3 regions of the Variovorax sp. LjRoot175 genome follow, and region 1 is predicted to be linked to each of the others. Evidence: riboswitches for the same ligand, from Rfam matches in the RefSeq annotation. Region 1 holds a riboswitch; each other region holds the start of a gene.
The links. Region 1 has a riboswitch for glycine ahead of gcvT (glycine cleavage system aminomethyltransferase GcvT). Riboswitches for the same ligand answer to the same signal wherever they lie in the genome.
Positions count from the first base shown of each region.

Region 2: linked by a shared signal. The riboswitch ahead of ACSQ89_RS39025 (D-amino acid dehydrogenase) and the one ahead of gcvT (glycine cleavage system aminomethyltransferase GcvT) in region 1 are both predicted to bind glycine.
Region 3: linked by a shared signal. The riboswitch ahead of ACSQ89_RS40825 (RidA family protein) and the one ahead of gcvT (glycine cleavage system aminomethyltransferase GcvT) in region 1 are both predicted to bind glycine.

Region 1 covers NZ_CAXURY020000001.1:2,191,446-2,194,670, reverse strand. The annotation lists gene ACSQ89_RS11060 (TRAP transporter large permease) at 1-21, shown strand, start outside; gene ACSQ89_RS11055 (hypothetical protein) at 103-639, shown strand; gene ACSQ89_RS11050 (hypothetical protein) at 772-1,680, shown strand; glycine riboswitch at 1,710-1,812, shown strand; glycine riboswitch at 1,825-1,942, shown strand; gene gcvT (glycine cleavage system aminomethyltransferase GcvT) at 1,954-3,150, shown strand; gene gcvH (glycine cleavage system protein GcvH) at 3,175-3,225, shown strand, end outside.
Region 2 covers NZ_CAXURY020000003.1:257,456-260,680, reverse strand. The annotation lists gene ACSQ89_RS39035 (hypothetical protein) at 1-352, opposite strand, end outside; partial or broken gene ACSQ89_RS39030 (8-amino-7-oxononanoate synthase) at 617-814, shown strand; glycine riboswitch at 1,079-1,171, shown strand; glycine riboswitch at 1,184-1,289, shown strand; gene ACSQ89_RS39025 (D-amino acid dehydrogenase) at 1,376-2,701, shown strand.
Region 3 covers NZ_CAXURY020000003.1:623,551-626,775, reverse strand. The annotation lists gene ACSQ89_RS40835 (GlxA family transcriptional regulator) at 1-561, opposite strand, end outside; partial or broken gene ACSQ89_RS40830 (transposase domain-containing protein) at 747-921, opposite strand; glycine riboswitch at 1,016-1,106, shown strand; glycine riboswitch at 1,122-1,227, shown strand; gene ACSQ89_RS40825 (RidA family protein) at 1,474-1,944, shown strand; gene ACSQ89_RS40820 (SRPBCC family protein) at 2,738-3,178, shown strand; gene ACSQ89_RS40815 (RidA family protein) at 3,191-3,225, opposite strand, start outside.

The DNA of each region.
Region 1 (3,225 bases):
CGTTTGTGGGGCTTCAAATAGCGGCAGCGGCCCGGTCATTCACGAGGATGTCATGCGGATCCCCGATGCTGCGGCGCTCGACCCCGAACGCCCGAGCATCCCATGTTCCTCATCAAGACCGAGAAAGCGCGCCAAGAACTCCAGCCGGGCCGCCGCACGCTGGGCCAGCGCGAGCGCGCCCTGCTGCTGATGGCCGACGGCCAGCGCTCGGTCACCGACTTCGGCCAGCTCTTCGGCAGCCGCGACGAGGCCGGCCGCGTGGCGCTGCACCTGGTGCAGGAGGGCTATCTGCATCGTTCGCAACCCGCTACGCCCGCCGTGGCGCCGCCGGTGCAGGCAGCTCCGGCGCCCGACGCGAGCCCCGAGCCGCCGGTCGCGGCGGATGTCTTCGACGGCAAGCGTTCGCTCGCCACCACGCGGATGTTCCTGTTCGACCTGTGCGAGCGCATGTTCGTCAGGCGCGATCCGATCCTGGCCGGGCAGTTCCGCGAGCTGCTGCGCGAAGCGCGCGACCGGGAGTCGATGCTGGCCGCCGCATCCGCCATGCTCGGCGAGATCGAGAAGCTCGCGGGTGCCGAGCGCGCCACGTCGATCCGCGAACGCATCGACAAGCTGCTGCCGCCCCAGCTCGTGCATTGAAATCGGCCCCGACGGCCGCCATGGCCGCATCCGGGCAAACTCGGCGTCTCCGCTGACAAGACGAGGAGGGATACTCGTCGCGTCGCGCCCATCCGGCGCCCCGACCCTCCCTTCTTTTTTCTGTCAACAGGCATGACGAACTACGGTTTTGTTCATCTGGAGTACGGGAGTCGGCATCGTGATCATTCGGTCCAGGTGCTGACCAAGCTGCGAAGGCAGTTGGCCGGCGAGAGCGATCGTGTCGTTCTCGCGATCGTCGACAACGCCAGGTCCACCGGAGGCGAAGCATTGCGCAATGCGGAATTCGAGGACGGCTTCGTCATCGCAGGCGACAACTCCAACCGCGAATTCACTGGGTGGGACCAAGGAGTCGCAGCCATTCTTGCCCGCAGCGGCGAGCCCGACGTGTGGATCTTTTCGAACGACACCGTCGCGCGAAACCACGGATGGAGCGAACGCAGGGTGGCCGGCTTCGGCGGTGAAATCAAGAGGCTGGGGCTGCACCCGGGCCCGTGGCTCTTCGGCGAGATCAACGATTTTCCGCGCTCGACGATGACGCCGCTCGGTCCCCTGCTCGAATGGGTTTCGACCTACTGCTTCGCGATGAACGGCAACCTGCGCAGCCAGCTCGGTGCGCTTTCGCCGGGCAACGAATTCCTGGATTCGCTGGTCTACGACCGCTTCGAACCCGAGCACCGTCTGTTTCGCGACAGCGTCGACGAGGCCTATGTCGATTTCGTGTCAGCCTGGCTGATCAAGGACGAGAGCGATCCGTCCAGGCAGCGCAGATTCAAGTGGTCCCACGAATGGCACAAGGCCAGTGCGCTCTCGCCGGAGAACTTCGGCGACCTGCGCATGAAGGCGCGCTGCGTTCTCTCGGAGAGCATGCTCAGCGTGCGCGCCCGGCAGCTGGGCGCCGACATCCGCTCGCCCTACGACGCGCGCAATGCCAGAGCGCACATTCGCAGCTCCCTGCAGCTCGTCGCCGACAAGCTGTGGGAGAAGTTTCTGCTCAGGCGGCTGCGCCTGGAGCGCTCCTGAGCGGCCAGGACCGGGCTCATCCCTTACACTCGGACGGGTCAGGAGAGAGCCTCGCAGCGCGGGGCCGCCGAAGGCGCAGGTCCCCTCGAAAAACGGGCCCGAACGCTCAGGCAAAAGGACTGACGAAGCGCCCCATTTTCCGGGCGTTTCCTTGCTGGAGAGAGGCGGCGCATCGCGTTCTTTGTTCGCAGTGCCGTCCACCGAAGGAGCAAACCCCGATCGTGGGGCGAATCTCTCAGGTAAAGCGGACAGCAGGGGTGGCCCATGGCAAGAATGTCATGGATCTGGACTGCCCCTTTGGAGAGTGCCTTGGCCTCCGCATCCGACGATCTGCAAAAGACCCCGCTCTACGACCTGCACCTGGAGCTCGGCGCCCGCATGGTGCCCTTCGCGGGCTATGTGATGCCGGTGCAGTACCCCGCCGGCCTGATGGCCGAGCACAAGCACACGCGCGAGGCCGCCGGCCTGTTCGACATCTCCCACATGGGCCAGCTGCGCCTGGCTGGCCCCGATGCCGCCGCCGCGTTCGAGAGCCTGATGCCGGTCGACGTGATCGGCCTGGCGCCGGGCAAGCAGCGCTACGGCCTGCTCTTGAACGACGAAGGCGGCATCCTCGACGACCTGATGTTCTTCAACGAAGGCCACGACTCGCTGTTCGTGATCGTCAATGGCGCCTGCAAGGTGGCCGACATCGCGCACATCCAGGCCAGGATCGGCGCGCGCTGCCAGGTGCTGCCGATGCCCGACCACGCCCTGCTGGCGCTGCAGGGCCCGCAGGCCGTGACCGCGCTGGCCCGGCTCGCGCCCGGCATCGAGCGCTTCGTCTTCATGACCGGCGGCGCGGTGCAGATCGGCGGCATCGCGGCCTTTGCCACGCGCAGCGGCTACACGGGCGAGGACGGTTTCGAGATCTCGGTGGCCGCCAAGGATGCCGAAGCGCTCGCGCGGCTGCTGCTCGCCCAGCCCGAGGTCAAGCCCGTCGGCCTGGGTGCGCGCAATTCGCTGCGGCTCGAAGCGGGCCTGTGCCTCTACGGCAACGACATCGACGAGACCACCACGCCGGTCGAAGCCTCGCTCAATTGGGCGATCCAGAAGGTGCGGCGCACCGGCGGTGCGCGCGAAGGCGGCTTTCCGGGCGCGGCCAAGGTGCTGGCGCAACTCACGGCGGCCAATGGCGTCGCAGGCCACCTGGACCACCACACGCTCAAGCGCAAGCGCGTCGGCCTGGTGGCGCTGGAGCGCGTGCCGGTGCGCGATGGCACCTTGCTCGAATCCTTCGAGGGCGCGCCCATCGGCCAGGTGACCAGCGGCCTGCTCGGCCCCACGGTCGACCGGCCGGTCGCGATGGCCTATATCGCGCTTGCCTATGCCGAGCCCGGCACCCGCATCCAGGCCATCGTGCGCGGCAAGCCGGTGCCGATGGAAGTGAGCACCATGCCTTTCGTGCCGCAGCACTACTACCGCGGTTGAATTCTTTTCTTCAAGGAGCCTTTCATGAGCATCAAGTACACCAGGGACCACGAGTGGGTCCAGGCGGTCGGCGAC
Region 2 (3,225 bases), on a different contig from region 1:
CCGCGGCACCGATGCTCCTCAGCAGCTCGATTCGAGCGGCGGCGATCATCATGCCGTCTCCGTCCATTTCGATCTCCCTTGTCAACGCGAAGTGCACGTTCTGGATGCTCGGGAAGTGCTCGGCCAGAAACATCGTGACCTCCACCAGCAAGAGCGGACCGAACTTGCGTCGCTCGCTTCCCAAACGGGGCGAAGGTAGAAAGCGGGCGATGCGAACTTCCGACCTGTCGGGGCTGACTTCGACCGGGTCTAGGGAGCCCAGAAAGCGATCCCGATCATGAACGAGCATGGGCTCGCCCAATTCGTAGCCCCGCGAGTCCCCGCCCGCAAGGTGCAGTTTCTCAAAGATCAAGATGAACAGAGTTGGTTTCCGGCCGTTCAGCGGCCGAATATCAGGAGGAGTAGGAGAACACGTTCTTCTCGCGCCAGCCCGCTGTATTTCGGCGATTGATAGTGAGACGTTTGCTCCACATATGTTCAGCAACGTTATAAAACATAAGCACCCAGTGGAGCGCCAAGATCGCCCGAGCTTGGCGCGCGCGGTCTTTCGTCGCAGGTCCCTTCCATCACATGCCAGGTAGATCTGCTTGATCTTGTCGATGGACGCCAATACGAGCTCGTCGGCGACAACGCGGCGGCGCTGGCCTTGTCCGCGGCGCTCGATGCACAAGATCTGTGGGTGCCGGCGATCCGCCCACCGACCGTGCCTGCGGGCACCGCGCGCCTGCGCATCACGCTGAGCGCAGCGCACACGCCGCAGGATGTGGAGGCGCTGGTCGATGGCCTCGCTTGCGCCGCCGGGAGTTTGAGATGAACGGCTGCTTCGTCACCGGCATTGTCGGAGGCATAGGCCAGCAGCGCCAGGCACTGCGCGTGGATCGACGATCCTCGCTCTTGCCCTGGAGCAAGTCTCCTTCGCGCCGCTCCGCCTGGACCAAGTTGACCAGCCGATCGACTGGTCAATGCCTGACGCATTGTTGACTACTAAGAAGCACCAACCCGCGCCCCCTGCTTCATGCCCCGGGGTCGGGCCCGCCCGATGGCGAACTATTGACTGCCAGCGATGGTCCGCATAGACTGCGATCCAGCAGGAGAGCGGGCCGCGGGAAGCGGCTCCACCGAAGGCGCAAACTCCCATAAACGCTCAGGTCGGCTCACGTGATGAGCCTGTACTGCTTCACTGTTAAAGCCGTCTGGAGAGCCATCACGCCATGTGATGCACCGAAGGAGCAAACCCGCTGCGGGCGCAGCGGGTGAATCTCTCAGGTACCGAGGACAGGGGGAGCGGCAACTTGGACGCACGGTCCGGTTGCTTTCTTTTTTCGAGCTTCCGTTCCCTTTGCGTTCGAGCGCTGCAACCTCAAGGGTTCTCGAAATGCGCGTGATCGTTCTCGGCGCCGGCCTGCTCGGCGTGACCTCGGCTTACTACCTCCAGCAACTCGGCCACGAAGTGACCGTGATCGACCGGCAGGCCACACCGGCTGCCGAAACCAGCTTCGCCAACGGCGGCCAGATCTCGGTCAGCCATGCCGAACCCTGGGCCAACCCGAGCGCGCCGCTCAAGGTGCTGCAATGGCTCGGCAAGGAAGATGCACCGCTCCTCTTTCGCATCCGCGCCGACATGCGCCAGTGGCTCTGGGGCCTGCAGTTCCTGCGCGAATGCACGCCGGCGCGCACGCGCCACAACATCGAGCAGATCGTGCGCCTGGGCACCTACAGCCGCGACACGCTGCAGCAGCTGCGCCGCGACACCGGTCTCCGCTACGACCAGCGCACCCAGGGCATCCTGCACTTCTATACGACACAGAAGGAATTCGACGGCGCACTGAAGCCGGCCGAGCAGATGCGCGCACTGGGCTGCGAGCGCCAGGTGATCTCGGCCGACGAGGCGGTGAAGATCGAGCCCGCGCTAGCCCACATCCGGCCCCAGTTGGCCGGCGCCACCTACACGGCCGAAGACGAATCGGGCGATGCCAACCGCTTCGCGCGCGAACTGGTCGCACTGGCCTCTGCGGCCGGCGTGAACTTCCTCATGAGCCACACCGTGACCGCGCTGCGCGAAGCAGGCGGCAGCATCGACCACGTGGAAGCGACAGACAACGAAGGCCGCTTCCAGCGCATCCGCGGCGATGCCTTCGTGCTGGCGATGGGCTCGCTGAGCCCGTTCTACGCCGCACCGCTGGGCATCCGGCTGCCGATCTACCCGGCCAAGGGCTATTCGGTGACCTTGCCGGTGAAGGACGCTTCGAAGGCGCACCAGGTGTCGCTGACCGACGACGAATACAAGCTGGTGTTCTCGCGCTACACCTCGGACAGCGGCGACCGCCTGCGCATCGCCGGCACGGCCGAACTCAACGGCTACGACCGCGACCTGAACCGCGTGCGCTGCGAGGCCATCGTGCGGCGCGTCGAAGAACTGTTCCCCGGCGCCGGCGACACCAGCCGCGCGCAGTTCTGGACCGGCCTGCGGCCGGCGACGCCCAGCAACGTGCCGCTGATCGGCAAAACGAAGCTGCCGAACCTGTTCCTCAACACCGGCCACGGCACGCTGGGCTGGACCCACGCCTGCGGCTCGGGCAAATCGATCGCGCGCATCGTGAGCGGGCTGAGGCCGGAGGTCGATTTCACGTTCACCGGGCTGGAGCATGGGACACAAGGCACCCGGCAGACTGGCTCCTCTGCTCCCTGGATGCCTCTCTGAACCACCCGTCCTGCTGCACATGGCTCAGTTGCCTGACAACCAACGGGGGCGCAGAGCGCCCTGGTCGGCGGTGGCATGAAGCATCGGCTGTGTCGATTTCTGCAACGCGCTGGATCGTTTATTCACCAGTTGATCGTTCGCTCGGGTGCAATGGAAGAAGCCGCTTGGATGCGGCCGCTCGATGTGTGCTCAAAGCCCTGTCGAACCGCCCAACGAAGCACGTGTCGAAAGAAGACCTCTGGCAGGAACTAATACGCCCGTAGCCATGCTCCACACCTCATTGACCGTCGTGGCCAATTGCAGGGGCACGCGTTCGTTGGCGGGGCGTTCAAGCACCCGCGAACGTTCCACCGCCTGCGCACTGGGTCGCGAACGCATATGCATCGGCGGCATCCGAAGGCGGACGTTACCGATGCAGGGCGCCCGGGCCCCGAATCCCTGCACCTGAAGCACATTCCTTTTCGCACGCTGCAAATGTCCAGCCGCTTGCAGATGTTTCGCGAGGTTCATTGGACGCTCCCTGT
Region 3 (3,225 bases), on a different contig from region 1:
AAGCCATGATCCGAGTTCCAGCGCCGCTAGCCCTCCTGCACAGCTAACTCGCCTGCCGCTCACGACCAAGTTAATGCCGGAGATTTGCTGCACCTCTGCAAAACGGGTATCTCGGTCGACGCCCCGATACCAATCCGTTGCGCAGGGCAACCTATCGAAAAATCCGGCTTCGATTAGCACAAATAGTCCCGAACCTGTCCCCACAAGAGTTGCGCCCTTCATATCGGCGCTTGTGAGTGCTTCCAGAATCGATCTGCGGTCCTCGACAGGAGCAGCTGTCTTCCCGCCTATCACGAAAACGTAGTTGCAATCGCGAGCAGCGTGCAGGGGCGCTGTCGGAGGTACTTGGACCCCGCAGGTCGTTTGCGCTGGCTTTTGTCCTAGAACGATATATTCAAAGTCGACTCCGACCGCGGCTGCGGGGTCGGTGCAATGCTTCAAGATATAAACCAGGGCAGAGTACGAAAACATCGTGAAGCCCGGAAGGAGGATGAAGCCGACCTTCACTCGCCGCCGCGCCAGCTTGGCGGGTTCGGCCTTCACACCAGATACCGGCATCATCGTGGACTCTCCTGCCAAAAGGTCGGCAATCGTAGCAGTTGCAGTATGTCCGCGCGCAATCGGATGCTCATGGCACTTGTCGCATAGAAGGTAAGCGGATGGCCGTCCGATCCTTGACGACTGCGACCGGCGGCACGCGGCAATTGGCCGCTCACGGCGGTCTCGCCGGGAGGGCACTTCATCGATTGCCAGCGGTGCGGCAGGAGATTGTCGATGCGGCTGGCCATGTGCGTGGGCAGGCGCTGCAGGACGTCTTTAGGTACGCGTGCGGATCAGGGCCGCAGAGCTTGCCGCCTGCACCAGGCTCATCACGACGGCCGCGCGCTGGCCGGCCAGTTCTGATTTTTTCAACTCCCCTGCCTCACGTTCCAGGCTTGGCGCTCGAACAACGAGAGGCTGGTTGGCTCCCGACCCCTTGCGGCACTATCGACTTCCAGCAACGATCCGAATAGACTTCGTCATAGCAGGAGAGCGGGCCGCGCGAAGCGGCTCCACCGAAGGCGCAAACTCCCATAAACGCTCAGGTCGGCTCACGTGATGAGCCTGTACTGCATCAACTGTCAAAGCCGTCTGGAGAGCCATCACGTCATGTGATGCACCGAAGGAGCAAACCTGCTGCGGGCGCAGCGGGTGAATCTCTCAGGTACCGAGGACAGGGGGAGCGGCAACTTGGACGCATGGTCCGGTTGCTTTCTTTTCGAGCTTCCGTTTCTCCGCGTTCAAGCGCTGCAACCTCATAGGTTCACGACATGCGCGTGATCGTTCTCGGCGCCGGCCTGCTCGGGATATTCGTACCACAGGCAGCGCGCTCGCGCCCGCCCTGAGCGAGCTGAATGCCGACGATCAGCTCTCCGCCCCACTCGACGACCCCTATTTCGGCAATTGACCACTTACTTCCAAGGACACCAGAGAATGACAACGCAAGGACCCGACGCACGCCTGACCCAACTCGGCATTGAATTGCCGACGGCGGTCGCCCCCGTCGCCAACTATGTGCCGGCCCGAAAGAGCGGCGCGCTGATCTACATCGCGGGCCAGGTGCCGACCGCCGGCGGCAAGGACCAGTACGTGGGCAAGGTCGGCCAGGACGTCTCGATCGAGAACGCCCAGAAGGCGGCGCGACTGTGCGCGATCAACATCCTTGCCCAGCTGCGCACGGCGCTGGGCGGCAGCCTCGATGGCGTCGCGGGCTGCGTGCGCCTCGGCGGCTTCGTTAATTCCACCCCCGAGTTCGGCGACCATCCCAAGGTGATCAACGGCGCCTCCGACCTGATGGTCGAGGTGTTCGGCGAAGCGGGTCGGCATGCGCGCGCCGCAGTCGGCTGCAATTCGCTACCGCGCAACGTCGCTGTCCAGGTCGATGCCATCTTCGAGTTGGCCTGACGATGAACCACGCCGCGGCCTGGGCTGACGGCTGTGTACCGATAAATGCGCTGACCGGCTTCCTCGGCAGCGGCACCCACGCTGCTGCGCCATTTGCTGGCCGATGCCGGCGTGGCGGACACGGTGGTGGTCATCAACGAGTTCGGTGAGGTCGGGCTCGACCACCTGTTGGTGCGCGCGAGCTCGCTGAAGAGGTCGTCCTGCTGAGCTCGGGCACTCTACGAGTTCGGCCGGGCTCTCTTGGCTAGACAGCGTTTCAGCGCGGGCGCCATACACGACGCGACGCGGACCAACCGTGAAGACCGCCTTTTAGATGAAGAACTCGGTAATCTAGAACACTGGAAATGCTTATATGGGCGCCTCCCGGATTACAAGCAACTTGTGTGTAAAGGATCAGGAGGCAGGGCTGCAGTCTATATCCGGCCTGTTGTGCAGGGGTGATGCCTGCTGGCCCTGATGGTATTCGCTGACGAGGCTCCCAACTGATCATCGAGTTTGGTGCTCTTGATCCATATCGGAGTGTTCCCATCCCGGTCCGACCTGTCTGGCCCATCACACGCGTGGTCGCTTGCTCTCCTTCGAAGCGGTAGTTTCTAGGTTCCTGTCAGTGCACTGGCTGCCACGCCGCAGGTCTCCACGCCTGTCCGCGTGCCAACACCACCATATCGTGCGCGCCAGCTTGTTGGCCACCGCCGACGACCACGCGGTATGGCCGGCGCTGGGCTTCAAATTTGACCCGGGTGTTTAGCCTACCCTGATCCTTTTTAAGCGGTGCCATCGCAAGAACAAGGCGGTGCGCAAGATCGACCCTGCCTCCCGGGCGACTGTGTATTCCGCGATGAACGAACCGGCGATCCTGAAGCAGTGCATCCCCGGCTGCGAAGAGGTCGAGGAGAGGTCCGACGGCGAGTTCGCCGCGATCGTGCGCTTCGAATTCGGACCGCTAAAGGCGCGATTCAGGGGCAAAGTCCGCCTCTTCGATCGGGATCCTCCGAACGGCTATCAGCTGGTCGGCGAGGGCGAGGGAGGCGTTGCGGGCTTTGCCAAGAGCTCAGCCGTCGTGGCCCTGGCGGACACACCGGAAGGGACAAGGTTGACCTACCAACTGGAAGCGAATGTCGGCGGCAAGATCGCTCAGCTTGGCCAACGCTTGCTCATGTCAACGACCAAGAAGATGCAGGAAGGAGGAGGCGTAGTCGATCTCGCCGCGAATGAGGTGCTCGAGGCGCCATGATGCTTCGCGAACTCAGCGCGCCGCGATGCACTCCACTTCGACACGAG